3 regions of the Bacillus jepli genome follow, and region 1 is predicted to be linked to each of the others. Evidence: riboswitches for the same ligand, from Rfam matches in the RefSeq annotation. Region 1 holds a riboswitch; each other region holds the start of a gene.
The links. Region 1 has a riboswitch for S-adenosylmethionine ahead of ABC371_RS10825 (methionine ABC transporter ATP-binding protein). Riboswitches for the same ligand answer to the same signal wherever they lie in the genome.
Positions count from the first base shown of each region.

Region 2: it holds a riboswitch for S-adenosylmethionine, as region 1 does, so the genes downstream of both, ABC371_RS04160 (methionine ABC transporter ATP-binding protein) here and ABC371_RS10825 (methionine ABC transporter ATP-binding protein) in region 1, are expected to answer to the same signal.
Region 3: it holds a riboswitch for S-adenosylmethionine, as region 1 does, so the genes downstream of both, ABC371_RS01010 (YezD family protein) here and ABC371_RS10825 (methionine ABC transporter ATP-binding protein) in region 1, are expected to answer to the same signal.

Region 1 is NZ_JBDFMO010000001.1:2,149,672-2,156,984, reverse strand. Features, by position in the region: gene sufD (Fe-S cluster assembly protein SufD) at 1-485, opposite strand, end outside; gene sufC (Fe-S cluster assembly ATPase SufC) at 503-1,288, opposite strand; gene ABC371_RS10840 (YuzK family famiily protein) at 1,694-1,846, opposite strand; gene ABC371_RS10835 (MetQ/NlpA family ABC transporter substrate-binding protein) at 2,117-2,959, opposite strand; gene ABC371_RS10830 (methionine ABC transporter permease) at 2,974-3,573, opposite strand; gene ABC371_RS10825 (methionine ABC transporter ATP-binding protein) at 3,671-4,696, opposite strand; SAM riboswitch class I at 4,823-4,929, opposite strand; gene ABC371_RS10820 (O-acetylhomoserine aminocarboxypropyltransferase/cysteine synthase family protein) at 5,039-6,361, opposite strand; SAM riboswitch class I at 6,438-6,539, opposite strand; gene ABC371_RS10815 (MFS transporter) at 6,726-7,313, opposite strand, start outside.
Region 2 is NZ_JBDFMO010000001.1:814,066-821,378, forward strand. Features, by position in the region: gene ABC371_RS04140 (TetR/AcrR family transcriptional regulator) at 1-790, shown strand, start outside; gene ABC371_RS04145 (glutamate-5-semialdehyde dehydrogenase) at 884-2,146, opposite strand; gene proB (glutamate 5-kinase) at 2,160-3,281, opposite strand; gene proC (pyrroline-5-carboxylate reductase) at 3,351-4,205, opposite strand; SAM riboswitch class I at 4,614-4,710, shown strand; gene ABC371_RS04160 (methionine ABC transporter ATP-binding protein) at 4,863-5,894, shown strand; gene ABC371_RS04165 (methionine ABC transporter permease) at 5,884-6,534, shown strand; gene ABC371_RS04170 (MetQ/NlpA family ABC transporter substrate-binding protein) at 6,553-7,313, shown strand, end outside.
Region 3 is NZ_JBDFMO010000001.1:198,665-205,977, reverse strand. Features, by position in the region: gene ABC371_RS01020 (glycerophosphodiester phosphodiesterase) at 1-339, shown strand, start outside; gene wrbA (NAD(P)H:quinone oxidoreductase) at 526-1,137, shown strand; SAM riboswitch class I at 1,551-1,651, shown strand; gene ABC371_RS01010 (YezD family protein) at 1,785-1,967, shown strand; gene ssuE (NADPH-dependent FMN reductase) at 2,128-2,679, shown strand; gene ABC371_RS01000 (LLM class flavin-dependent oxidoreductase) at 2,700-4,088, shown strand; gene ABC371_RS00995 (DedA family protein) at 4,136-4,729, opposite strand; gene ABC371_RS00990 (hypothetical protein) at 5,194-5,547, shown strand; gene ABC371_RS00985 (hypothetical protein) at 5,615-7,261, opposite strand; gene ABC371_RS00980 (ABC transporter ATP-binding protein) at 7,263-7,313, opposite strand, start outside.

The DNA of each region.
Region 1 (7,313 bases):
GGTACGTAAACGAATGCACCACCATTTACTAATGCTGCATGTAATGCAGTTAGACGGTGTTCGTCAACCTTAACAGCTTCTGTCATAAAGTATTTTTGAAGAAGTTCACCATGTTCACGAGCAGCTGTATGAATATCTGTAAAAATTACACCGCTTGCTTTTACATCTTCAGTTAAAGAAATAAATGCTGGTGTATTGTTTCGTTGAATATATATATTCTTTTCTTCTTCAACATGAATTAAAGATTTAATTTCTTCTGGTAATTCGTCAATTGAGTGATATGGAGCACTTTCTACAACATGGTTTGCGAATTGAGTAAAGTTCCATTTATCAATTTTTGTTTTATCTGGTCTTGGCATTGGAAGGTCTTCTGCTTTTTCAAGAGCTTGTAAGCGAAGGTCCTGTAGCCAACTTGGTTCACCAAGAGAAGACGAAAAACCTCTGACATACTCTTTATCAAATGGTAATTTCGTATCGATTGTCATAATAATCCTCCTAACGCTTACGCTTCTTGATCTACAGTTTCATCTTCAATTCCTAGTTCTTGCTTGATCCAATCATATCCTTCTGCTTCTAGACGTTGTGCAAGCTCTGGACCACCAGATTTCACAATACGTCCTTGCATCATGACATGTACCTTATCCGGTGTAATATAGTTAAGTAAGCGTTGGTAGTGAGTGATGATTAGGCAACCAAACTCTTCTCCGCGCATTTCATTAATTCCTTTAGAAACAACCTTCAATGCATCAATGTCAAGTCCTGAGTCAATCTCGTCAAGAATTGCAATCTTAGGCTCGAGCATCATTAATTGTAGGATTTCATTACGTTTCTTTTCTCCACCTGAGAAGCCTTCGTTTAAATAACGCTGAGCCATGTCAGGATCCATTTCTAGGTATTCCATGTTTTTATCCATTGTACGGATGAATTTCATTAGTGAGATTTCATCGCCTTCTTCACGACGTGCATTAATCGCAGAACGTAGGAAGTCCGCATTTGTCACACCATTGATTTCACTTGGATATTGCATAGCTAAGAAAAGACCAGCGCGTGCACGCTCATCCACTTCCATTTCTAATACATCTTCTCCATCTAAAGTAACGCTACCACTTGTAACCTCATATTTAGGATGACCCATGATTGCAGATGATAAAGTTGATTTACCTGTACCATTCGGTCCCATGATTGCGTGAATTTCTCCGCCTTTTATTTCAAGGTTTACTCCCTTTAAAATCTCCTTGCCTTCGATTTCGACATGAAGATCCTTTATTACTAAAGTAGATCCTGCCATAACTACTACCTCCATTAAACAAAAAATATTTTGTATAGAATTGACAAATAACGTCAAAACTCTATTCTCATTTTATTCTCATTACAATCTTATAACAAATTCAAAGTGTTATCAACCTTTACACATTGCGAATAAGATTACATTTTTGACAATGAGATGATTGACTATTGATTATGAATTTCAATCATTTTTTGAGAATGACCATAAGATCTGATTACGTTATTTCTTCCTTAAAACTTGTCCATCATTAAGATAACATAAATTAATAAGATATGTAAGGACGAAGGGGATAAACGCTCTTCTATATATTGCTTTTATCCCTTGGCTTATTTTTCACACATTTAGTGAATTCATTCTATATGAAAACCCAGTGTTGGGCACTGGGTTTTTCGCTCGAATTTCTATTTAAAAATGAACTTTTCGATCAAATTGAGAAACAATCATTCGACCTTGCTTATATTCTTGTTCACGGGTTTTCTCCACTCGTAAACGTTCCTTGAATTTTCGACAATAGTCCTCATAACCAATTCCATGTGCCTGATGCATTGCCTTTTCCATTTCGCCCGTATAGTTTAAACGGATTCGATTGATAATGAACCAATCCCTTCATTTTTGTCGTGTTTTCTTAACACGGTTATAATGGTAACACTGTCCACTTTTTACCACAACGGCGAGAAAACGCAATAATTTAAGCTACCTCCTCTTATTTAGTTGTAAGGGATTATGATAATCACGAGATATATAATTAAGGCAGATTCCTTTGTATTCCTCCCGAATATTCAAGAATTGAAAAGAAGCTTACCAATTGGCAAGCTTCTTTTTCAAAAATTATTTTACAGTCGTAACTGCGCCAGCATATTTTTCTTCAATGAATTTCTGAATTTCTTCAGATTTCAATACCTCAACTAATGCTTTGATTTCTTCGCGGTCTTCGTCACCTTTGTTAACAACGACTAAGTTTGCAGGAACCACATCGTCCCCTTCAAAGGCAATGCCATCCTCAGCGATATTTACGCCACCCTCAAGTGCATAGTTTGTGTTAATTACAACCGCGTCGCCTTCTCCATTTTCAAATGAAGTAGCAAGAAGTTTTGCTTCAATCAATGTTGAGAAATCTAGATTTTTTGGATTTTCGACGATGTCTTCAACTCGTGCTTGATTACCAACACCCTCTTTAAGTTTGATGACACCTTCTCTTTCAAAAATTGGTAAAATACGACCATGGTCACTGAATGAGTTGCTCATGATAATTTTTGCTCCATCAGGAAGCTCTTTTAAACTTTTATATTTTTTAGAATAAATTCCAATTGGCTCTTTATGAATTTCTCCAACACTTACAAAATCAAAATCCGGATTTTCCTCTAGTTGTAACTCTAAATAACCAGGTGTTTGAAAATAGTTTGCATCAAGTTCTTTTTCATGAAGTGCTACGTTCGGTAAAATGTAATCTGTAAACACTTCAATTTTAAGGTCAATTCCCTTTTCCTTTAATAAAGGTTTTGCTTGTTCAAGAACTTCGGCATGTGGAACTGCTGATGCACCAACGATTAGTTCTTTATTTCCTTCAGCTTCTTTCGTGTCTCCACCCTCATCTGTCTTATCACTTGACCCACAAGCAGCTAATGTAAGTGTTAGTAGTCCAACTAATAAAATAAAAAGTAATTTTTTCATTTGTGTTCCTCCTGTTATCTCTTGTCTGTTTGTTTTGTAAAGAAATCACCCACAAATTGAATGATAAATACCAAAATTAATATCGCAATAGTAGCGATAAAGGTAATGACCGGTTTGTTACTCTGGAAACCATATAAATAAGCAAAATGACCTAATCCACCGGCTCCAATAACACCTGCCATAGCGGTAAAGCTTACTAATGAAATCGCAGTAACTGTTATCCCTGAAATTAAAGCGGGTAGGGATTCTGGAATTAATACTTTAAAAATGATGGTTAAGTTAGTGGCTCCCATAGAATGAGAAGCCTCGATTACACCTTTATCTATTTCACGTAAAGCAATTTCAACCATTCTTGCGTAAAAAGGTGCCGATCCTATAATTAAGGATGGTAATGCAGCACTAGGTCCTAGCATTGAACCCATTACAATTTTCGTAAAAGGTATTAATAATACAATAAGAATAATAAATGGTATGGATCGAAATATATTAACAAGTGCAGATACAATTCGATTTACCACAGAATTTTCCCACGCATTACCTTTATCCGTTAAAAAGAGAACCAATCCTAAAAATAAACCTATTATAAAAGTTGCAAGCACCGAAATTGCGGTCATATACAAAGTCTCTTGGGTTGCTATCCAGAGATTTCCCCAATTTAATGTTTGATAATCATTCACCTGTTTTTCCCATTTAAGAAGTTCCTGGAATTGTTCAAGCATTTTCAATCACCTCAGCTTCTACTCGTTGCTCCCGAATAAATTCAATGGCTGAAGTGACTTCATTCAGTTCACCAGCAAGATGAATAAATAATGTTCCGTAAGATCCATTTTGGGTTTGAGAAATCTTTCCTTGTAAAATATTCACTTCAACTTTAAAGTCTCGGATTAAAGTAGTAATTAATGGCTTTTCTGCATCTTCCCCAACAAAAGTGAGCTGAACCACTCTTCCATTTGGATAAAGATCAAGCAAATGCTCAATCATTTCTTTTGTTTCCTCAGGCTCTGTTACTTGCTGCACGAAACGTTTTGTTATTTGAGCTTGAGGCTTTTTAAATACATCCAAAACTCGGCCCTGCTCGACAATTTCTCCATTTTCCATCACGGCAACACGGTGACAAATTTTACGGATAACATGCATTTCATGAGTAATCAACACAATCGTTAATCCTAAACGTTCATTAATATCGACAAGCAAGTCCAAAATCGAGTCCGTTGTTTGTGGATCTAACGCAGATGTTGCTTCATCACAAAGCAAAACCTTTGGGTTGTTAGCTAGTGCCCGTGCGATTCCTACCCTTTGTTTTTGACCACCACTGAGCTGTGAAGGATAAGCATCTTCTCTTCCTTCTAAACCAACCAGCTTAATAAGTTCTGTAACTCTCTCATCCCGTTTTGCTTTTGGAACTTTTGCAATTTCAAGGGGAAATGAAATATTTTCCCTCACGGTTCGAGACCATAAAAGGTTGAAATGTTGAAAAATCATACTTATTTCTTTACGCGCATCGCGTAATGCTTTTCCTTTAACGGCGGTGATATTATGACCAGCAACTGAAATGTCTCCCTCAGTTGGCGTTTCGAGCCCATTCAGCAGGCGGATAAGTGAGCTTTTACCTGCTCCACTGTAACCGATGATTCCAAAGATTTCACCTTCATTGATCTCTAAATCAATACCGTTAACAGCTGTAACAGAATTTGCTTTTGTTTTATATATCTTCGACACATTTTTCAGTGTTATCATGTAGTCACACCTTCTATCCAAAGAAAACTATGTTTAGTTTATGCGATATAGTAAATAATTAACGAAAATAATTGAAAAAGCCTTTCTGCATAAACGAGCAGAAAGGCACAATTCAGTGATTCCTTCCTCTCATCTTCCAAAGCCTTTGCTTTGTGTGAATTGGCACCTTTTCAACAAATGTTGACGGTTGCTGGGTTTCATCGGGCACATCCCTCCACCACTCTAAATAAGAGTCATCATATATTTACATGTAATATCGTCCTAAATAACACGAGAATTATCTTATCATCTGTCATTTAGGGTGTCAATGAAAAAGTTGTGACTAATGTACCAAAGTAAAACTTAAGCTGTAGGCAATGGTGAAACAGAACTTGTTCCATTAGCTACTTTAATGGCTTGCTCTAAATCTTCTAAAATATCTTCAATATTTTCGATTCCAACAGATAAGCGAACTAAGTCTTCCGTAACACCAGACAACTTTAAATCTTCCGGGCTTAATTGCTGGTGTGTTGTGCTAGCTGGATGAATAATCAAACTCTTTGCGTCACCAACGTTTGCAACATGTGACCAAAGCTCAACATTATTAATTAGCTTCTCACCCGCTTCTCTACCACCTTTAATACCAAACACAACAACTGAACCTGCACCTTTTGGTAAATATTTATCAGCTAATTGTTTGTTCGGGTGATCGTCCTCACCAGGATACAGTACCCATTCAACCCCAGGATGATTTTTAAGATATGAAACAACTTTTTTCGTATTTGCAATATGCTCTTTCATACGAACGTGTAATGTTTCAAGACCAAGGTTAAATTGGAATGAATTAAAAGGACTTAAAGCTGGACCTAAATCACGAAGAAGTTGAACTCTTGCTTTAATGATATAAGCTACAGGTCCTAAAGCATCAGCATAGACTAGATCATGGTAGCTTGGATCTGGTGTTGTAAATCCAGGGAATTTTGGTGAATTCCAATCGAATTTACCCCCATCCACAATAATTCCACCCATTGTTGTACCATTACCTAGTAACCATTTTGTTGCGGAATGAATAACGATATCTGCTCCATGCTCAATTGGACGACATAAGTATGGTGTCGCAAATGTATTGTCAATAATTAATGGAATTCCTGCTTCATGAGCAATATTTGCTACTGCTTCAATATCAAGAATATCTAAGCTTGGATTTCCGATTGTTTCAGCAAAAATCGCCTTTGTATTTGGCGTTATGGCTTGACGGAAGTTTTCTGGATTATTAGGTTCTACTAAATGTGTCTTAATTCCATATTTAGGAAGTGTATTCGCAAATAAGTTATATGTTCCACCATAAAGTGTAGAAGCAGAGACAATCTCATCTCCTGCACCCGCAATATTCAAAATAGCTGTGGTAATCGCAGCCATTCCACTAGAAACAGCTAATGCACCAACGCCACCCTCTAATTGTGCAACTCTTTCTTCAAAAACAGTTGTAGTTGGGTTGTGAATACGCGTATAAATATATCCATTTTCCTTAAGTCCAAATAGATTTGCTGCATGTTCAGTTGTATTAAATTTAAATGCATTTGATTGATAGATTGGTACGGCTCTTGCACCTGTTACTGGATCTGCTTCAAGACCTCCATGGACAGCAATTGTCTCTGGTCTATAGTTTTTTTGTTTCTCAGTCATTTGAATCTCTCCCTTTTGTTTTGTTTATATAAATAAAAAACCTCTTCGATAAGAAGAGGTGTATGTACGATTTCTCTTCTTATCTTTCAGACAAAAAATGTCTGTTGGAATTAGCACCGTGTAAATTACCGGTTGCCGGGCTTCATAGGGCCATTCCCTCCGCCACTCTAGATAAGATTTTCAATATGAAATTTATTACTTTAACAAGTTAATATCATGCTAAACCTTTTTCTATTATATGTCAATAAGAATTTTTAGAAAAAATGAGCAATTTGAAATTTCATGTCATATTTCGACACATATTTGAAACAAATTTATACATGCATCGTTTATTTACTTCTTTTTTCCCGGGAAATATGACATATTATGATATTTTTGCTACTTGTTTTTCCTCATTACGAAAGGATTTTCTACTGAATACAAGTAGGAAATATAGCGACCCGATTAGATATAAAACTGAAGTAATTGTAAACACATATGCATAGCCCCAATAAGCTCCATGTATCATTACGATTGACGTCGATACAGGTCCCATTAGTGCCCATCCTAATGAAAACACCATTTGATTCACTGAATTCGCAAGACCCTTCATCGAATCGTTCACTCTTCCCATAACAAGAGAAGCTTGAATCGGGTTACCCGCATTCATTAATGCTTGCCTAAATAAAAAGGCGATGGCTGCTATGTATAAATTTTCCGTATACCCTGTTAGTAGAAGGAATGGAAGTGAGGATAATTGCAAATACACCACCGCACGTACTTCCCCAACCTTACTCACAATAATGGGTCCGATAATCATTGCAATTGCAGTTGCAGCTTGTCCCAATGAGAGAATAAGTCCGATTATCGTATTGCTTGCTAGAAAGCGATCTGCAAAATATAAATTGAGATAAGGAATGACTAATCCAGAACCAAATCCTATGATCATTTGTGCTATGGCAAACATAGCAAT
Region 2 (7,313 bases), 1.3 Mb from region 1:
CGCAAAGCAAGGTTTTGAAGCAACTTCCGTTCAACAAATAACGGATCAATGCGGAATTTCAAAAGGTGCATTTTATCTTTCTTTTAAATCCAAGGATGAATTAATTATTGCCTTAATCGATCAATTTATGGAAGAAATTCTCGCTGACATTGACCATCTAGTCAGAAATAAAAAAAATGAAGAAAATCTTCTTTTTGATTTTTATTATGTGAGCTTTCAATCATTCGGACAGCATACGGACTTTGCCAATATCCTAATGAAGGAATACACGCAGTCTCTAAACGAACAGCTTATTCTAAAAATGCACAACTATGACAAGCTTATTAATTCCACGATTCTTTTGATGATTGACCGCGTCTATGGCGAAAAAGTAGAGCATACGAAATATGATTTACTCTTTTGCATTAAAGGCTTTATGCGAATGTATTCTGAGCTTTTTTTGCATCAAGGTTTTCCACTAGATGTGGAAGCCCTTTGTAGGTCCCTTGTGGAAAAAACAGATCTCTTGGCAAAAGGAATGACCCTTCCGTTCTTACAAAAAGAGCATATGGACTTGTCGACCTTTCAACTACAGGGGGATGTAACAAAGGAACAAATGGTTTCAATGGTAGACGAGAAGGTAAAAGAATTGGAGGGTTCCATTGAGAAGGAATCATTACTGCTTTTACAAGAACAGATTCAAAAACAAACGTTTAACCCTGCTATTATTAAAGGACTCCTGGAAAATATCCGTAACCATCCACATTGCAAGTGGATCGCCTACTCATTAGATAGATATTTTAATCTTTAAGGGACAGATCAAGATCCACGCTGGGACAACGGACCTGTCCCTTCGTCCCAAAAAAAGCACGGCAGACCTCTTACAGTTCTGCCGTGTTTTTTGTTATCGTATTTGGCCATTTCCGGTCATTAAGAATTTTACTGTTGTTAGGGCTTGTAACCCCATGGGTCCGCGCGCATGAAGTTTTTGAGTAGAAATGCCAATCTCCGTGCCAAATCCAAGGGCGCCACCGTCTGTAAACCTTGTAGAAGCGTTATGGTAGAGGGATGATGCATCGACAAGCTTCATGAACAAATCTGCGGTTTCTTGATTTTCTGTGATGATCGCTTCCGAGTGTTTAGTTCCGTACTGTTCAATATGCTCAATTGCTTCATGTACATGATCTACTATCTTCATTGCGATGTGTAGGCTTAAGTATTCATTTGCCCAATCTTCTTCCCCTGCAAGGACTGCATTTGGGATAACCGAAAGTGTCTGTTCATCCCCATGTACCGTGATTGAATGTTCCTGTAATGTCTTCACAAGCGCATCCTTATGCTCTAGCAACCAATCCTTCTGTATAAGGACTGTTTCTGCAGCATTACAAACCGCTGGTCGATCCGTTTTTGCGTTCACAAGAATTGGTAATGCCTTATTTACGTCCGCTTCGGAATCGAAATACACATGACAGTTCCCAACGCCTGTTTCAAGTACAGGGACTGTTGCTTGTTTCACAACCGTTTGAATTAAAGAAGCGCCGCCACGGGGAATAAGCACGTCAATGTATTTTTTCATCGTAAATAATGGCTGAGTCGCTTCTCTGTCTGAACTTGCAATAAATTGAACAGCTTCTTTTGGTATTTTCGTGTGTTCAAGCGCATTTTGAATAACGTCAACAATGGCTTTATTTGTGTAAATGGCAGATGAGCCACCTTTTAAAATAATGGCATTCCCTGATTTCAACGCAAGTCCAGTAGCATCAACCGTTACATTCGGACGTGCCTCATAAATCATCCCAATGACACCCAATGGCACAGTTACCTTTTTCACTTGTAAGCCATTTTCCAAAGTCCAGTCTGAGATGACTTGGTCTGTGGGATCCTCTAGACCAGCAACCTGACGAAGCCCCTCCGCAAAATCAAAGATACGTTCCTTCGTTAAAGTTAGTCGGTCCATAAAAGCTGGTGTGTAACCAGCTTCTTTGCCTTTTTGAAGGTCCACTTTATTCGCTTCTAAAATGGACTCATATCCCGCTTCCAAATGTTCGGCTAAAATATATAAAGCTCTATTTTTATCCTCTGTTGATAAAATACCTACTTTTTTTGAAGCTTTTTTTGCTAAACGTGCTTGTGATACAATATCGACATTTTCTTTAACTAACGTCACGAAATTCCTCCTTTTATACCCCGACCGTTATTGGGGCGTCAATATGACAAACAAAATCTCCCATCTCCATGATGACAGTATAATCAGTTGATTGATCTTTTTGGGCCTCCAGCATCCTTCTCAAATCAGCAGAAGAAACCTTCACAACCCCACGTGCTATTTCTTCATCATCGGGATCCATTACACGGACAACAGCACCTTTATCAAACCTACCATCGACCTGTTTAATTTCTTTAAGACGCAAGCTTTTTCTCTTTTTCACCATTCGATCTGTCGCATAAGGATTTAGAATAATTTCACCTTTAGCACCTGAGTGAAAAGCAATCCACTTTTTCTTTTGATTAAGTGTGCTCACGGACCCTTTACAAGTAAAATACGTACCGGTTGCTGTTTCTCCTACTGCATCCATAATGATATTCTCCTTGTTTGCATTTCCTAAAAAGGTAGAAATGCCCGATGCCATTGCAATCTTAACGGCTTCAATTTTTGACTTCATGCCTCCTGTACCAACCGAACTCCCGGACCCACCTGCAGCATTTTCGATGTCAGCGGTAATTTCAGGTACGCGCTCAATTAGTTTTGCATCCTCATTTGTTGTCGGGTTTTTATCATACAAACCATCTATGTCAGATAAAATCACTAGCTGGTCGGCATCTACTAATCCAGCAACCTTAGCCGCCAACGTGTCATTATCGCCAAAGTTCAAACGCTCAGTTGAAAGCGTGTCATTTTCATTGACGATTGGAATTATTCCTCTTTCTAATAAAACATTTAAGGTGTTATGAACGTTTTGGTAACGTGACTCATCTAAAAAATCGCTTCTTAAAATCAAAATCTGTGATGCCACATATCCATGTGATAAAAAAAGATGGGAATAGGTTTCGATTAATAGCCCCTGACCAATCGAAGCTGCTGCCTGTTTTTCCGGCAATGAATCAGGGCGCTTAAGACAGCCGAGTTTTCGATACCCCGCAGCAACTGCCCCTGATGAAACAAGGACAACCTCATGCCCTGCATCTTTTAGCTGAGCTATTTCATTCGCTATTTTTTCTAGCTTTCTCTTACTAATTTCTCCATGACGGCTTGTTAATGAGCTACTTCCTATTTTGATAACGACTCTCTTTTCTATGGACATCCGATCAATCCTTATCTTTTTTTGTTTTGATTGCCGGACGAAGCGTTTATCGCCGGTAAAATTATAATGTTAAACAGCCTGAACCTTTTTGGCAGTCTTGCCCTCAAGCTGCGAACTTATCTCATGTGAACGCTTTGCTGCATGTTTAATAGCTTGTGAAATCGCCTTGCCACCGCCATTCTTTTCTAATGCTGCTAAACCAGCGGCAGTCGTTCCGTTCGGTGAAGTTACATTTTCCCGTAATGTTGATGGCGTTTCACCCTGTTGCTGGACCATTTTGGCTGCGCCAACAATCATTTGCGCAATAATATCCCTTGATAGGTTTTCTTGTAAGCCTAACTTTTTTGCGGTTGCTTCCATATGTTCCATAAGGTAATAAATATAGGCTGGCCCACTGCCTGCTACTCCTGTAAAAACATCCATTTGCTCTTCGGGAATTTCATACACTTCACCAATGGATTTGAGTAATTCTTCTGCTAGAATCATATTTTCATTTGTCGTATAAGAACCGGCTGATATAGCCGTTGTAGACTCTCCAATCATGCTAGATGTATTCGGCATTACCCGGATCACCTGTTGCCCCACTGGTAGATATTGCTCCATATAGGTTGTAGTAATACCCGCTAACACGGATAAAACAAGTTGGTTTGGTTGAAGTGAATCTTTGATGGACTGTAATGCAGTTTCTGCATCTTTAGGTTTCATTGCGAGGACAATAATATCGATATTTTTTAGGGCTAGATCTTGGCTTGCTATCCCATTAATGTTATAAATAGCTTCTAACTGTTGTAGTCTTTCCGTATTTGTTCTGTTGGTTACAAAAATCTGTTTAGTTGGGACTTTTCCAGCTGCGACAATTCCTGAAATCATTGCTTCTGCCATGGATCCTGCCCCTATAAAAGCAATCGTTTTTTCATGTAACATCAAATGTCTCCCTTGTGGTAAATTTTAAAACATAGTACCTATCGTAACATCTTTAAAATCATAAACAAGGGATTCCCGGAAAGTCATATGCATATGATTCAATTAGTTAGTGTAAACGCTACCACGAAAAGCTAATCACATCTAACCATCTGATACGCGCTCAAACCGTCGCTTAGGATAATATTTGAAGAATGGACAAGAGTGTACGGGTTCGAATGTCCCCATTCGCGGTAATTAGAAATGGTTCTTTTGGTATATAGGATTATCTGATTTAACTAAATTGCCTCATCTAAAAATATCAAAATTATTCCAGTATATATTTTTTCATATTAAAAAATAACAAAAAGATATCAAATATATTGACAATTATATTCTACGGATGTATAGTGTGATTTATATTAAAAATACTTCTTATCAAGAGAGGTGGAGGGACTGGCCCTTTGAAGCCTCGGCAGCGGACAATTCGTACCGTGCCAATTCCAGCAAGTTACTTGAGAGATAAGAAGAGGATACTGGAATTGACTTTCTGCCCTCTTCTGTCTGAAGAGGGCTTTTTATATTTTCATAAAATAATATTTTCTGATTTTAAGAATAATAATTTGCTATTCGGAAATGTTGAGGAAACTTTTTTAAGGGACAAACGAAAGGAGATCAAAAATGATAGAGTTTCAAGATCTGATTAAGGTATATGACAGCGGCGGAAAGAAAGTGCACGCTTTAAATAACGTCAATTTAAAAATTAACAAAGGAGAAATCTACGGGGTGGTCGGATTCAGCGGTGCCGGCAAAAGTTCATTAATTCGCTGTGTGAATTTCCTTGAACGTCCTACCTCAGGAAAGGTCATTGTTGACGGTCACGACCTAACAACTCTTTCCGAAAAGCAAATTCGCGAAGTAAAGAAAAATATTGGGATGGTATTCCAACACTTTAACCTTTTAAATTCAAAAACAGTATACGCGAATGTCGCAATGCCACTTATTTTAAGCAAAACACCAAAGGAACAAATTAAAAAACGTGTTATAGAACTGCTTGATTTCGTCGGCTTAGGTGATAAGGCTGATGTTTATCCCGACCAACTTTCTGGAGGGCAAAAGCAACGAGTTGGAATTGCTAGAGCATTAGCAACACAGCCTTCGATTCTTCTTTGCGATGAAGCTACCTCTGCGCTCGATCCGCAGACAACAAGCTCCATCCTGCAATTGTTGAAAAAAATCAATCAAGAATACAACATTACGATCTTAATGATTACTCATGAAATGTCTGTGATTCGTGAAATTTGTGATCGTGTAGCTGTCATGGAAGCAGGACAAGTGATTGAAGAAGGAACTGTCTTTGATGTCTTTTCCGCACCTAAGACACAAACCGCCCAAAACTTTGTCAGCACTGTCATGCACGATCAAATTCCTGAGTCCATTTTAAGCATGATTAATAACAACCAGGGATCACTGAACATCTTCCGAATAAGCTTTGTCGGTCAATCAACAGGAAAGCCGTTTTTATCACAACTCGCAAAGAAGTTGGATATCGATATCAACGTGCTGTTCGGTAGCATCACAGAGCTTCAAGGTATCCCATTCGGTAACTTGATTGTGGAAATTCAGGGGCCTGACGCAGAGGTAAAACGCGCTTTAACGTATATGCAATCACAACAAATAAGCTTCAAGGAAGTGACATCCCATGCTAGTTAATACGGAACAAATCATCGAAGCGCTCATTGAAACGATACAAATGGTGGCCTTCTCCTTTATCTTTTCAATTATTCTCGGGTTGCCACTCGGCATTCTACTATTTGTAACCCGCAAAGGTCAGATACTTGAGAATCAGCCGGTTTTTACCGTTGTAAATGCAATCATTAATATTTTCCGTTCCATTCCATTCATTATTTTACTGGTAGCAATCATTCCGGTTACCCGGTTGATCGTTGGAACATCAATTGGAACAGCTGCTGCAATTGTTCCGCTCGTATTTTATGCCGGACCATATATTGCCAGATTAGTAGAAAGCTCATTACTTGAAGTGGACGAAGGTGTGCTTGAAGCAGCTAATGCGATGGGAGCAACTCCCTTCCAAACGATTTTTCGATTCTTACTTCCCGAAGCGCTCAGTTCATTAGTCGTAAACTTTACAATTGCGACAATCGGGCTGATTGGTGCATCTGCCATGGCAGGTACTGTCGGTGGTGGAGGAATCGGGGACCTTGCGATTACCTACGGGTACCAACGCTTTGATACTACTACAATGATCATTACCGTTGTCATTCTGATTGTGATGGTTCAAGGTCTACAATCATTCGGCAACGTCTTATCGAAAAAAATACGAAGAAGATAATCTAGGAGGAAACGTATCATGAAAAAATTATTCTTATCCATTCTTTTACTTACATTAGTCATCTTTACGGCTGCATGCTCTAACAACAGCGCTAGCGATAAAGAATCAGAAACAAAAAAAGTTAAAATTGGCATCACAGGTACTGACACACGTACATGGGATTATGTAGCTGAAAAAGCCGCTAAAGAAGGTATCGAAATTGAGCTTGTCTCATTTAGTGACTATGTTCTACCAAACACAGCACTTGCTGATAACGAAATAGACGCGAACTCATTCCAGACGGTTGCTTACTTTGACCAATTTATTGAAGAACATAATCTAGACCTTGTGCCAATTGCAACAACTTATCTTGCCCCAATGGCTATTTACTCTGAAAAATTGAAGGATGTAAAAGAGATCAAAGACGGTGCGAAAATCGCTTTACCAAATGATGTATCTAACCAAGGAAGAGCCCTTTTATTACTACAAGAAGCTGGGTTACTTAAACTAGTTGATAATTATGATGGTCTAGGTTCAATCGAAGAAGCAGTTGTTGAAAACCCTAAAAATATTGAATTAATTCCAACAGCTCCTGCCCAAATTCCAAGAGCTCTACCTGATGTAGATGCAGGTATTATCAATAACGGATTTGCAAGAGATGCTGGGTTAAATCCAATTGAAGACTCTATTTTCCATGAAAGTGAAACAGCGATTGACTATCTCAACATTATTGCGGTAAACAAGGAAGATAAAGACGACAAGACCTTAAATCGAATTGCTGAACTTTTCCAAGAGGAAGA
Region 3 (7,313 bases), 2.0 Mb from region 1:
ATTTCCCTTCCTTACGATTATATTAATGCTCTAGAACTGGAAGCACTGCATTTAAACAAATCCATTCTTTTACCTAAGACAGAAATTTTTCAGCAGTTACTGGAAGTAAGTAAACAATTCCCAATGCATGTACCAATCGAAGTCATTCATTATCTCAACAATCGGGCAAATGAGGACTATGGGTCATGCTTGCAAGGTATGTACGATAAAGTAAGAGTTTGGACTGTCAATGAGCCAAATGAAATCGAAAAATTACTAAAATTGCAAGTCGATGCGATCATTACCGATTATCCTGAAAGGGCAATACGAATAAGAAATCAACAAGTGAATTTTGTATAAAGAAGTTAAAGGGGACGCGGGGACAGGTACTGCGTCCCACGTTTTTTTACTAAATGCCTTTTGGGACAATGAACCTGTCCCACTGTCCCGCATATTAAAACAAATTATAAGAAATAATAGGATAGGTAAGATATTGGGTTTTACTCTACCACTTAAAAAAATTCATTGGAAAAGGAGACTGGAAAATTGTCAAATGTTAAATTAGCAGTCATTTTTTACAGTATGGGCGGCACAAATTATCAGTTATCAAAATGGGCTGAAGAAGGAGCTAAAGAAGCTGGGGCTGAAGTTAAAGTATTAAAGGTCCAGGAATTAGCTCCTGAGTCTGTCATTCAGGGAAATGAAGTATGGAAAGCAACAGTTGAAGCAACGAAGGACGTTCCAGTAGTTACATCAGATGATATTGAATGGGCAGACGCCATTATCTTTAGTGTTCCTACACGCTTTGGAAACATGCCTTCACAAATGAAACAATTTCTTGATACTCAAGGTGGACTTTGGGCTACTGGCAAAACGATTAATAAAGTTGTAAGTGCGATGACGTCTGCACAAAATCCGCATGGTGGACAAGAAGCGACAATCCTTTCGTTATACACAAGTATGATGCATTGGGGAGCGATTATTGCTGCACCTGGTTATACAGATCCAATCATTTTTGGAGCTGGCGGAAATCCATATGGAACAAGTGTGACAGTCGGTCAAGATGGAAAAATGATTGAAGACGTACAAGGGGCAGTGAAACATCAAGCAAAACGTACAGTTACTGTAGCGGAATGGGTAAAAAAAGCAAATCAATAAACAAGAAAAAAATAAATTTGAGACCTTGAATTGGTATAGTCGGGGTCTCTTTTTCGTGGGTTGATATGGGTAAAGTTTACAATTCCTCAAGCTTATGCAACATTAACACAGCACTTCGCAAAGGAAGAAAATATGCTGTTTCCGTTAGCAGAGAAAATATTGTCAGTTGAAGAAATGGATGAGATAGCGCGGATGTATAGAGATTAAAGAGATTAAAAAATGGTGACCTCGAATTCAATAAAGGATTCAGATAAGTACCAAGGATTCTATCATCAATACCCAAACCCATATTCTCAACCATGACTAAATAACTAAAAGTTCCCTCTTTTAAAAATTTTTGGATAAAGTAATTGACAGATAGTAAAATTCCGTGTAATTTAATATCAACAAACAACAACTTAATTACGAATTGATTCTTATCCAGAGAGGTGGAGGGACTGGCCCGACGATGCCTCGGCAACAGACATTTTGTACTGTGCCAATTCCAGCAAGCGTTAAGCTTGAAAGATAAGAAGAGTGTATTTGAACTATGCATGTATGCCCTCTTCTTGTTAGAAGAGGGTTTTTATTTTGGCAAAATGAACAATTGTCATACTGGTCAACCAACCGCAATGGCACAATACACATCTTTTATAAGGAGGAGTGACATGGCAAAACTTGATGAATCCAAAGTGAAACATATTTTATCAACCTTGGAGAACCTGGAATTTGGATCTGTTGTGATTACCGTCCACAATGGAGAAATCACCCAAATTGATGCGACGGAAAAGAAGCGTTTTTCCATACAAAAATCTACATCATCCCAAATACAATCAACGAAAAAAGAATAAGCCGATTAGACGACTAAAGGCATCTTTATTTTCAAAGCGTCCATTTATGACGTTTTGGATAAAGATGCCTTTTTCTATTACCTTTTTTCAATGGAAGGGGTAGGTTGGTGTTCCAAACTCATTCGAGAATGATTTCAATAAAAAAGAAAGGATGATCAACATGAGCGAAATCGTTATTTTATCGGGAAGTCCATTAGTTAGTTCTAGAACGGATTTGGTTCTACAGTTTATAGGGAAAAAGCTTAAACATGAAGGTTTTTCAATCACACATGTATCCGTGAGAGATATTCCTTCTGATGACATATTCAATCTGAAGTTTGATAGTCCAGCCCTTAAGGAGCTCACTTCACTAATCCAAGGGGCTGAAGGTGTGATTATAGGGTCCCCTGTTTACAAGGCAGCTTACACAGGAGTTCTGAAGGCTGTGCTAGATTTGCTTCCACAAGATGTGTTAGCTAGAAAACCGGTTTTACCAATTATGACTGGCGGAAGCCCTGCACATCTCCTAGCGATTGACTTCAGCCTCAAACCTTTACTAGCAGCATTAAAGGGGCAAAGCTTACAGGGAGTTTACTTCCAAGATTGCCAAATCGATAAAGCACAGGTAGTGAACCCAATTATCGATGTGAATGTTTTAGAAAGACTGAAAAAGGAGCTTTATTACTTTATTGAAGCAGTTAATCAGAATAAAGATTTTGCTTTGAAAAATTAATAAAAAAGGAGCTAACAAAAATGACTAACAAAAGAATTTATTTAAATGCATTTGATATGAACTGTGTGGGGCATCAATCCCCAGGACTGTGGACGCATCCCGAGGATCAATCCCACCGCTATAAAGATAGCGAGTATTGGATTGAATTGGCGAAGCTTTTAGAAAAGGGTAGATTCGATGCTATTTTTCTAGCAGACGTACTAGGCCCTTATGATGTGTATCAAGGCTCCCGCGATGCCGCTATCCGTCAAGGGACTCAAACTCCTGTTAACGACCCATCACTTGTTGTGCCATTAATGTCAGCTGTGACAAAGCATTTAGGATTTGGAGTCACGGCATCTGTCACACATGAGCATCCTTATACATTTGCTCGGAGAATGTCGACACTGGATCATATTACAAAAGGGCGTGTAGGCTGGAATATTGTTACTTCTTATTTAAAAAGCGCCGCGGTGAATATGGGATTGGAAGACCAAATTAAACATGATGAACGCTATGATATTGCCGAAGAATATTTACAAGTTTGCTATAAATTATGGGAAGGCAGCTGGGAAGATGATGCAGTTTTATTAGATAAAGAGAATCGCATTTTCGCTGACCCTAGCAAGGTTCATGACATCAAACATGAAGGTAAATATTTTAAAGTTCCGGGTGCACACCTATGTGAGCCTTCCCCACAAAGAACGCCGGTACTCTTTCAGGCTGGAACCTTCACAAAAGGTCGCGCTTTTGCTGGTAAAAATGCGGAACTGATCTTTATTGGGGCACCGACTAAAAACGCTGCTAGGCATTCTGTAAAAAAACTCCGTGAAGAGGCAATAAAGGCAGGTAGGACACCAGAGGAAATAAAAATTCTTACTTGTATTACTCCAATCGTGGGTCGAACTGAAGAGGAAGCACATGAAAAGTTCAATGAATATCAAAAACATGTAAGCTATGAAGGGGCACTAGCACTTCTTGGTGGCTGGACGGGAATCGATTTTTCAGAATATGGTCCGCATGAAAATCTTAAGTTTGTCAAAAATGATGCGATTCAATCGACAGTCGAAAATTTTACTAGAATTGATTCCGATAAAAATTGGACGATTGATGAAATTAAAAAATATACGGGAATAGGTGGATTGGGTCCAGTAACTGTCGGAAGCCCAGAACAGGTTGCAGATGATTTGGAAAGTTGGATTAAAGAAACTGGAGTAGATGGGTTTAACATTGCGTACGCGATTACTCCTGGTACATTTAAAGATTTCGTAGAACTTGTTGTGCCAGTATTACAAGAAAGAGGTCTGGTAAGAAAAGAATATGAAGGTGACACATTAAGAGATAGCCTATTTGGGAAAGGAAGCCAACTACCTGCCCATCATCCCGGAAAACAATATTCAAAAACACCAGCACTAACAGTTAAATTATGAAAAGTAAGGGAATAAAGGAGCCACAGGAACCGTCCCTGTGGCACCTTTTATCTAACCAACTTCCTTCGATTGAAGTAGACAACGCCCAGAACAATGATGAGTGCAGATCCGATTACATAAATGCTATAGTGGTTCATCATCATTTCAACCTTCATCCAATTCTTACCCAGTTCATGTCCTAATGTGATAAAAGTAAAGCCCCAAAAGATTGCTCCGGAGTAGGCGAATAGGGCAAATCTTTTAAAGTGTAAATTATTTAATCCGGCGAGGTAAGCTGTAATATGACGAACACCAGGTATAAAGTAACCGATAAATAATAAATACGGGCCAAATTTATTAAAAAGCTTACTCGTTGTTTGAATTCTTTTTTCGGTTAGATGAAGTTTAGGCCCAAACTTCCGCAGAAATGGAATTCCTAATTTTATCCCTAAGTAATAGCTGATTGTGATACCAATAATCGATCCAACCGAAGCGCTTAATAAAGAGAGGGAATATGACATTTTACCTTGATAAACGGTGTATCCCACATATGTAAGTAGAATTTCATCAGGAAGTGGCAATCCAATTATCCCTGCAGCCAACACGATGATTATGCCAAAGTACCCATAATGTTCCAATAAATAATAAAAATGCTCTCCCATATCCGATATCCCTTTCCAAATGCATTGTACACGGGCGCTCTTCTGGTGCCGCTAGGGCTAATGAATGACATCTGTTCACTCATAACTCCTAAGCCTATCATACTCTATTAAAGAGAGGGATGAAAGTAAGTTACCAAAGGGACGGTTCTTGTGGTTCCGTTGGTAGGCTTTGTTTTAAATCGGATGAATGAAACTTATTAAGATGCGATCACGTCTAAAAAATAAAAAGGGGTGCTCCATGCGTATATTAGCTTGCGGCGTTCTATTAACCTGTTCATTTTTATTTTTAGTAGTAACTAGCGTATCGGCCACAAGTTGGGCGGAATTAGAGCTACAAGAGGTACTCGATCGCGCAGAAGTAATTGTGATGGGGCAGTTATGATTTTTCCGGCAAGGCGAAACGCGGTGAGTCCGTTTTTCGCGGGAGAGAATTCAAGGTTAGCAGTGTGTATAAAGGGGATGTTATGAGCCCGTTAACGGTAGGGATCGATCCTTATGATGTAGGGAGGGTAGAGGAATTCCAAGATATGGGTGGCGTGTTTCTATTATTTTTAGAAGAAAGTGAGAATGGTAAATTACTTCTTCCGGTAGGTGGACCGAATGGCATGATAGAAGTGATGGGCGGAAAAATTGAGGAGCGGGATGATGAGAGAAGGGCTTTTTTCGAAGAGTTTTTAAACGAAACTCCAACAAAGACATTCGAAATAACAAATGTCGAACAAAAAGATAAGCTAAACTTTCCCTTATTTTTAATTGTAGCCGCATTTGTCATTTTATTCATTCTACTATATCTGAAAAAGAGAAAATCTATCCAATAATCCTCCCCTACAACTAATAAAACTACCCTCATATCGAATCGAGGGTAGTTTTAATCGGTTTAGACCATTACTCCACCTTTTCCCATGAAACATTGAAGACTTTTCTCCATAGTAAAAGCAAAATTAGCATGGCTAGGGCGAGATAAATATAGAGTCCATATGGGAAAAGCATACTGATTATATGTAGGCCAGCAAAGACACCGGCTACTAACATTAGCATAAAAATAATGACTCCATTGCCCGAACTATAAGTTTCAAACGACATGGAAAAAGGAAGGGACTTTTCCAATATAGCAAAGCAAATAACTGCATAGATCACCGCACTAACAAAGACAAGGATCAAGTCAGGTATAATCCTTACACCGTAAATGGGGATAAACACTATACAGAGTATGAAAAAAATGGGTACATATAGGTTAACAATAAAAGCCTTCATCGTTCCACTAAAAACGGGTTTTAGAGTTTTTAAAGGTATGAGTTTATAGATCCAAGCCCCTTTATGTGTTCCTGAGTACTTAAGGGTAATGATGACGGTGGGCATCATCAACAAGCTAAAATAGATATTCAAATAAGATTTGCCTTCTCTAAGGAGGTTAAAAGATTCCCAACTGAAATCATTCATATATGTGAATAAAAAAATAAAAGGGATCACAATCGAAAATCCTAAAGAAGGATAAACTTTTAATTTAAACTCTCTTTCATTTTTAAGCATGAGACTAGAAAACTGATAGAAAACTCTCTCCTCTTTTGTAGGACAAATCAATTTTTTAAAAGCTTCTCCCACTTTAAGCCGTTTTTTCATTCTCCCTTTATTATGTTGAGAAAGCTTTTGAAGATTTCTCTCAAAAGTAGGAGTTAGCTTTGCGTATATCCAAATCGAAGCAAATGGAACAAGTATACCTAGCCCTGCTAGTAAGAAATAAAAGGGTTGGGAGCTACCGTTCATGACCAGTTCCATAATAATACCGTACCAAATAGGAAAAACAAGAATGTGCCACCATGCTGGCTCAAGGCTAATCGAAAGGTCGACGATTTCAAAGGACCTAATAAGAAGCTGGTAGCCAATCATAATTGAAAAGGACAAGCCGATTTGGACATAATTAATAAGATCTTTGAGTTTTTCACCGTCAAAAAATTGAAGAATGATGAAATAAATTAACGCCGTCAATGCAATAATCAATAAATCTATCAACATGACATTTAAAACCGCAATAAGAAAAAACACAATGCCATGTCTAAAAAGACCTACCACAATCGCAGGGCCCGCCAAGGCAATCGTCATCAAAGATAGATAAATCACGATATGAGTGAGTTTCGCCGCACTGATTGTCTTGCGATCAATTGGCTTAGGATAGAGAATATTTCTGTCACGAATATCAAGGAGCACTGACGAAAAATTAGAAATCATAGAGGTCATTAAGAAAAAGGTAATCAATCCAAAAACAAGGCTCATCTGAAAAACATAATTGTCCCCCATAATGGTAAAAGGAATTAAAAAGAGCCCGAACAAGACATAAATCCACAAGGATAACATGTAATGATTTTTATCTTTTTTTTCCTTCCTATTATTTTGTGAGAAAATGGTCGGGACACGGCGTCGGTCCATTACGAGTTTCGCCTGGAGAATTTTTCGCATCGTTCGATAATCAATCCCAAATCGAGTAAAGACTTTTTCAATACGATCCAGTAGCTTTAAAGAAGGAAAGTCCTGCATATCACACCTCACCAACTATCGATACAAAACGTGATGCAAGTTCTGTATGCTC